2 regions of the Streptomyces sp. NPDC025793 genome follow, and region 1 is predicted to be linked to the other one. Evidence: riboswitches for the same ligand, from Rfam matches in the RefSeq annotation. Region 1 holds a riboswitch; the other holds the start of a gene.
What was found. Region 1 has a riboswitch for S-adenosylmethionine ahead of ACZ4MF_RS01775 (aminotransferase class V-fold PLP-dependent enzyme). Riboswitches for the same ligand answer to the same signal wherever they lie in the genome.

Region 1 (3,182 bases):
GGCACGAGGAACTGGCCGACGTCATCCCCGGCCGGATCAGCAAGATCCCCGGCGTGGAGGCCACCGACACCCACGTGGCCTTCCGCACCTACTCCCAGCACGACCTGGAGGCGGCCTTCGCGATCGGACTGGACTCCTGACCGGCTGAAAGCCGCCTCGGAACGGGCGTACGAACCCTCACACCGCCGGCACGCAGCGGCCGTCCTGCGTGCGGTACGTCCACCGGGCACCCTCGGTCACCAGTTCCCGCACGGCGGTCACGAAGCGCTCGACGTGCTCGTCGGGGGTGCCCGCGCCGAAGCTCACGCGGATGGCGTTGAGGGACTTCTCGCCGGGGGCCGCCTCGGGGGCGCCGCACTCGCCCTGGGTCTGGGGGTCGCTGCCGAGCAGGGTGCGGACCAGCGGGTGGGCGCAGAAGAGGCCGTCGCGGACGCCGATGCCGTACTCGGCGGAGAGCGCGGCGGCGAAGTGGGAGCTGTTCCAGCCCTCCACCACGAAGGAGATCACGCCGACGCGCGGGGCGTCGTCGCCGAACAGGGACAGCACCTTCACCTGCGGCACCGCGGCCAGGCCCGCGCGGACCTTCGCGATCAGGTGCTCCTCGCGGGCCACCAGGTTCTCCCAGCCGGCCTCGGTGAGCGCCTTGCAGGCCGACGCGACGGCGTAGGCACCGATGACGTTCGGGGAGCCCGCCTCGTGCCGGGCGGCGCTCTCGTGCCACTCCACGGCCACTCCCCCGTCCGGACGCCGGGTGACCGTGCGGCTCGCGCCGCCGCCCGCGAGGTACGGCTCGGCCGCGCGCAGCCAGTCCGCGCGGCCCGCGAGGACGCCGGAGCCGAAGGGCGCGTACAGCTTGTGCCCGGAGAAGGCGACCCAGTCGACGTCCAGGTCGCGCACGTCCACCGGGTGGTGCGGGGCCAGCTGGGCGGCGTCCAGGACGATCCGGGCGCCGTGGGCGTGCGCGGCGGCGGCCAGCTCGCGCACCGGCCACAGCTCGCCGGTGACGTTGGAGGCGCCGGTGACGCAGACCAGGGCCGGGCCGTACCCCTCTTGAATAGATGCAGTGCGGTCGGCGAGGGCCCGCTCCAGGGTCTCGACCGCCTGGCGCGGGGTGCGCGGGGCGTTGAGGTAGGTGACCCGCGCGTCCTGCCAGGGCAGCAGGGAGGCGTGGTGCTCGGTCTCGAAGACGAAGACCTGGCAGCCGGCGGGCAGGGCACGGGCGAGCAGGTTGAGCGAGTCCGTGGTCGAGCGGGTGAAGACCACCTGGTCGTCGGCGCGGCAGCCGAGGAACTCGGCGACCGTCCTGCGGGCGTTCTCGAACAGGTCGGTCGAGAGCTGCGAGAGGTAGCCGGCGCCGCGGTGGACGCTGCCGTAGTACGGCGCGTAGGCGGCGACGTCGTCCCAGACGCGCTGGAGCGCGGGGGCGCTGGCCGCGTAGTCGAGCGCCGCGTAGGTGACCTCGCCACCGGTCACGAGCGGGACGGTGACATCCCGGCCCAGAACGGGCAGGGGGGAGCAAACGGACTGGTCGGCGGCAGCGGTGAAGACAGACATGAGTGGACTCCCGTGAGGACGTACGCCGAAGGAGCCGAAGACGACACGGGGCGGCGTACGGAAAGAAGAGAAAAGGGGATGCGGAGGCGGGGCTCTGCGGCCCTATCGCATTCGCTTGCTCACGGAAGGCTCCCTCGAACGACCAGGACCCCTGGCCCCACACTCTCAGAAGTGTGCGAGGGGTCCGCGCTTGCCGTAGACCTCGCTGCCTACGACCTGGTCTTCACCCGGGGCACCCCGCCACGGACGGAGGGTTGCCGGACAGTCGGCCGGGGCCTCATGACTGTCACTCATGACCTGGTTCAGGAACCTACGTCAACTGATCGTCGTCCCGCAACCCCGGTCCGGATCGCGGGACGCCCGTCGTGACCGCTATGCGTTGGTCGCCGCCACCCAGCGCTCCAGCGCCCGCTTCGCCGCGCCCGAGTCGATCGACTCGACGGCCCGGGCCATGCCGGCGCCGAGCTGCTCGGCGAGCGGGGTGTCCGTCGGGTCCAGGGCGACGAGGGCCGCCGCCGAGTTCAGTACGACGGCGTCCCGGACCGGGCCCCGCTCGCCGTCCAGCAGCCGGCGGGCCACCTCCGCGTTGTGGGCCGGGTCGCCGCCGCGCAGGGCCTCCACGGGGACGAGGTCGATACCGACGTCGCGTGGGTCGAAGACCTCCTCGGTGACCTTGCCGTCCCGTACGACCCAGACATGGGACGTGGCCGTCGTCGTCAGCTCGTCCAGGCCGTCGTCGCCGCGGAAGACCAGCGCGGAGTTGCCGCGCTCCGCGAGCACGCCCGCGACGATCGGCGCCTCCCGCGCGACGGCCACGCCGACCGCCTGGGACCGCACCTTCGCCGGGTTGGTGAGGGGACCGAGCAGGTTGAACACCGTCCGGATGCCCAACTGGCCGCGGGCGGCGCCGACATGACGCAGCGCCGGATGGAACTTGACCGCGAAGCAGAAGGTGATGCCGGCCTCCTCGGCGACCTCGGCCACCCGCCGGGGCGTGAGGTCGAGGTTGACGCCCAGCTTCTCCAGGACGTCGGAGGCACCGGAGGCGGAGGAGGCGGCGCGGTTGCCGTGCTTCACGACCTTGGCGCCCGTACCGGCGACGACCAGCGAGGACATCGTGGAGATGTTCACCGTCCGCGCTCCGTCGCCGCCCGTGCCGACGATGTCGACGGTGCGGCCCGGCACCTCGATCACGTTCGCGTGCTCGTACATCGTGCGGACCAGGCCGGTGATCTCCTCGACCGTCTGTCCCTTGGCCCGCAGGGCCACCGCGAACCCGGCGATCTGGGCGTCGGTCGCCTCGCCGCGCATGATCCGGTCCATCGCCCAGGCGGTGTCGTCGGCGGACAGGTTCTCGCCGTTCAGCAGGCCGTTCAGCAGGGCGGGCCAGGAGCGGCCCGCCGCGGTGTCGCCTCCAGCGGGGGTCACAGCGCTCATGGTCGCTCCTGAGGGTCGTACCTGCGAAATCGTCGTCCGATCCCACCCTATCGGCCCCGGGACAGGGCGAAGGGCCCCGTCCGGCTTGCGGACGGGGCCCTTCGGCGTGGCGTGGCGACGCGGGGATCAGTGGTGGCCGTGGCCGCTCGTGATCTCCTTGTACTCGTCGACGGTCGGCTTCGGGATCTGGT
Region 2 (3,182 bases), on a different contig from region 1:
GGCTGCTCGACCCGCTCCCGGCGGGCAGCGCCCTCGCCATGAACCACTGCACGCCCGACTTCGACCCCGTCACCTGGAACAAGGTCGCGGAGGTCTACACCAAGTCCGGGTCTCCGGTGCAGTTCCGTTCGCACAGCGACGTCCGCCGCTTCTTCGACGGACTCGACCTGATCGACCCCGGCATCGTGTGCTGCCACCGCTGGCGGCCCGCCGGACCGGCCGACGGGACGGAGCCCACGGACGCCCAGATCAGTCTGTGGGCGGGCGTGGGCATCAAACGCTAGCCGGGGCCCGGCCGGGTCGTTCGACCGGCTGGGCACCAGCGACGTCCGCGCGCCCGACGTCGGTCGGCCGCGTCACGCCGACGGGGCGGCGTACTGCGGTTGACCGTACTGGTATCCGCCCCACGTCGCCACGGCGTTGGCCTGCGAGTTGGCCACCGCGGTGCCGCCTCCGACGGCTACGGCGCGGGCCTGTGAATGGGCCACGGCGGTGATCTGCGGAGGGCTGGGAGGGGCGTCGTAGCCGTCGGCGAAGCTGGCGCCGGCGCCGAGGGCGGACAGCCCCGTGACCACCGCGGCCACGACGGCAGCGCGCTGAATCCTACGCATGGTTCGACCCTTTCTTACGGGGAACGCAGTCCTGAATTGACGCGATATGAGCCTATACGCGGGTCTTTTAGCAATTTGGGATCAGCGGCTCTTCGAGCGCCGTGTCGGTGGTGGCGACGCCCCGGCAGGAACGCCCTTGTCCGGCTCCGCGGGCCCCACCGGGTTCGCGCCCGTCGCACCGGTCACAAATGCCGAACCCTTCCGCGTCTTCGGCCGGTTGGCGTCCTTGGCGCCCGCCGCCGACGGTACGGTCGTCCTGGACTTCGAACCGCGCCGCGAACCTGCCGTGCGCCTACACGGACCTGGCCACCTGCCCGCTGCCACCGGCCGAGAACCGACTGCCGGTGGCGATCGAGGCAGGTCAGAAGATTCCCCGCGAACGCGGCGGATCCCGAGCCGGGCGGTCGTAGGGCGGCCGGTGACGGCATTGACGTACGCCGAGACCGCTCCGTAGCATCGCGATCGACATCGAGTGTCGGCGTGAAGCCCTGGCTCGCTGACCGGCAACCCTCCCACGCGGCGGGGTACTCCAGGTGACAGCCCGGCGGAATCACCGACGATCCCCGCAAGCGCGTGGCCCCTTGACCGGGCCGGAGACACGGAGGAGGGTCATGCGGCGCAGCGACGGCCCCCGTGCCTCCTTCGCCGTCGCGATGGTGTTCTCCCGGCTTGCGCGCCGCCGCCACATCGACCTGAAGCGCTCGACCAGCTGCTTCTGTCAGGACTGACGGGCCTTCCCGCCGCCGGTCGACGGCCGGGAGCGGCCGTGGCCGCTCCCGTCTCCGTCTGATCCCCGTCCCGCGCCTGATCCCCGTTTCCGTCTGATCCCCGTTTCCGCCTGTCGGCCGGGGCCGCACGCCCGTGCGCGGCCGTGCCTCGGACGGCACCCCGTGCCTGGTGACACGAGTAGGAGAAACCCTTCCGTGACTGCACTTGCCGATGTCAGATCCTCCCGATGGACGGCGCTGGCCGCCCTTCTCACCGCCAGTGTGCTGCTGACCGCGTGCGGGTCGAGCACCGCCGGCTCCGGCTCGGGCAGCGGCCGGGCGAGGTCCGGCGGCACCCTGACCTTCGCGGTGGGTTCGGACGCCGGCTGCGTGGACCCCCAGCAGGTCGCCAGCAACGACACCATCTACTCGGTGCGCCAGATCGTGGACTCCCTGACGGACCAGGACCCCAGGACCGGCAAGATCGTGCCGTGGCTGGCGAAGAGCTGGGACATCAGCTCCGACGCGACCACGTTCACCTTCCACCTGAGGTCGGGCGTCACCTTCAGCGACGGGTCCGGGCTGACCGCTCAGGTGGTCAAGGACAACTTCGACGCGGTGCCCAAGCTCGGCGCGCTGGGCACGCTGGCCGAGGGCTACCTGAGCGGCGTCAGGAGCACCACAGTGGTCGGCCCCCTCACCGTCAGGGTGGCTTTCAGGAAGCCCAACGCCCAGTTCCTGCAGGCCACTTCGACACACTCGCTGGGAATCGAGTCATCGGCGAGCGTGCACAGGACACCGCAGCAGAAGTGCAGTGCCGGAGTGATCGGCTCCGGACCCTTCACGCTGCAGCGGTACGTGCAGAACCAGTCGATCACCCTGGCCCGGCGCAGCGGTTACGCCTGGGGTTCCTCGCTGTGGAGCAAGAGGGGCGAGGCGTACCTGGACAGGCTGGTGTTCAAGGTCGTCCCCGAGGCGGGGGTACGGACCGGCAGTCTGCAGTCCGGCCAGGTGGACGCGATCGGCAGCGTCGGCAGGGCCGACGAGGCGGCGCTCGGAGGAGGCCGGGTCACTCTCCAGCGGCGGGCCAACCCCGGTGTGGTGTTCGGCCTCGGGTTCAACAACGCGCGACCGCTGCTGAAGGACGCCCGGGTACGCCGGGCGATCGTGTTCGGCATCGACAGGCAGCAGATCGCCGACACGGTGTTCCCCACCGGCACCCGGGCGGCCACCAGCATCCTCGCGCACACCACGCCCGACTACACCGGCCTCGGCACGGATCTGGCTTTCGACGCGGCGAAGGCGAGGTCCCTGCTGGACGCGGCCGGCTGGAAGACCGCCGGCGACGGCATCCGGACCAAGGACGGCACGAGGCTGAACCTGACCATCGACTGGTTCCCCAACGCGGCCACCAACCAGCCCGCGCTGGAACTGGTCCAGCAGCAGCTCAAGGCCATCGGCGTGGCCGTGACCCTCAAGCAGCTCCAGGTCACCCGGTTCGCCCCGACGCTCCAGTCGGGCGACTACGACGCGGCCTGGGGCAACGGCACCCGTGCCGACCCGGACATCCTGCGCAGCTCCTTCTCCACCGGGCTCGCCAACTTCTACCGCGTGCCGGCGGGGGATCTGGACACGGCGCTGTCCGCGCAGGCCACGACCACGGCCCCGGCCGAACGCGAGCAACTGGTCGCCCGGGCGGAGCAGTTGATCGTGAAGAACGCCTACTACGCGCCGGTGGTGGAGCTGCAGACCCAGCTGGGCGTCTCGAAGAGGGTGCACGACCTGGACTTCGACGCCTCCAGCCGGATCCAGCTGCACGACACCTGGATCGGCTAGCCCGTGCGCCGCTATGTGATCAAACGGC

Region 2: another riboswitch for S-adenosylmethionine. It lies ahead of ACZ4MF_RS10695 (putative leader peptide); the one in region 1 lies ahead of ACZ4MF_RS01775 (aminotransferase class V-fold PLP-dependent enzyme).

The regions. Positions count from the first base shown of each region.
Region 1 covers NZ_JBVHMR010000001.1:366,795-369,976, reverse strand. The annotation lists gene ACZ4MF_RS01780 (Lrp/AsnC family transcriptional regulator) at 1-140, shown strand, start outside; gene ACZ4MF_RS01775 (aminotransferase class V-fold PLP-dependent enzyme) at 178-1,554, opposite strand; SAM riboswitch class IV at 1,736-1,852, opposite strand; gene trpD (anthranilate phosphoribosyltransferase) at 1,927-2,991, opposite strand; gene qcrB (cytochrome bc1 complex cytochrome b subunit) at 3,118-3,182, opposite strand, start outside.
Region 2 covers NZ_JBVHMR010000004.1:102,644-105,825, forward strand. The annotation lists gene ACZ4MF_RS10680 (SAM-dependent methyltransferase) at 1-284, shown strand, start outside; gene ACZ4MF_RS10685 (hypothetical protein) at 357-611, opposite strand; partial or broken gene ACZ4MF_RS10690 (DUF1684 domain-containing protein) at 829-1,021, shown strand; SAM riboswitch class IV at 1,076-1,189, shown strand; gene ACZ4MF_RS10695 (putative leader peptide) at 1,223-1,339, shown strand; gene ACZ4MF_RS10700 (ABC transporter substrate-binding protein) at 1,535-3,154, shown strand; gene ACZ4MF_RS10705 (ATP-binding cassette domain-containing protein) at 3,158-3,182, shown strand, end outside.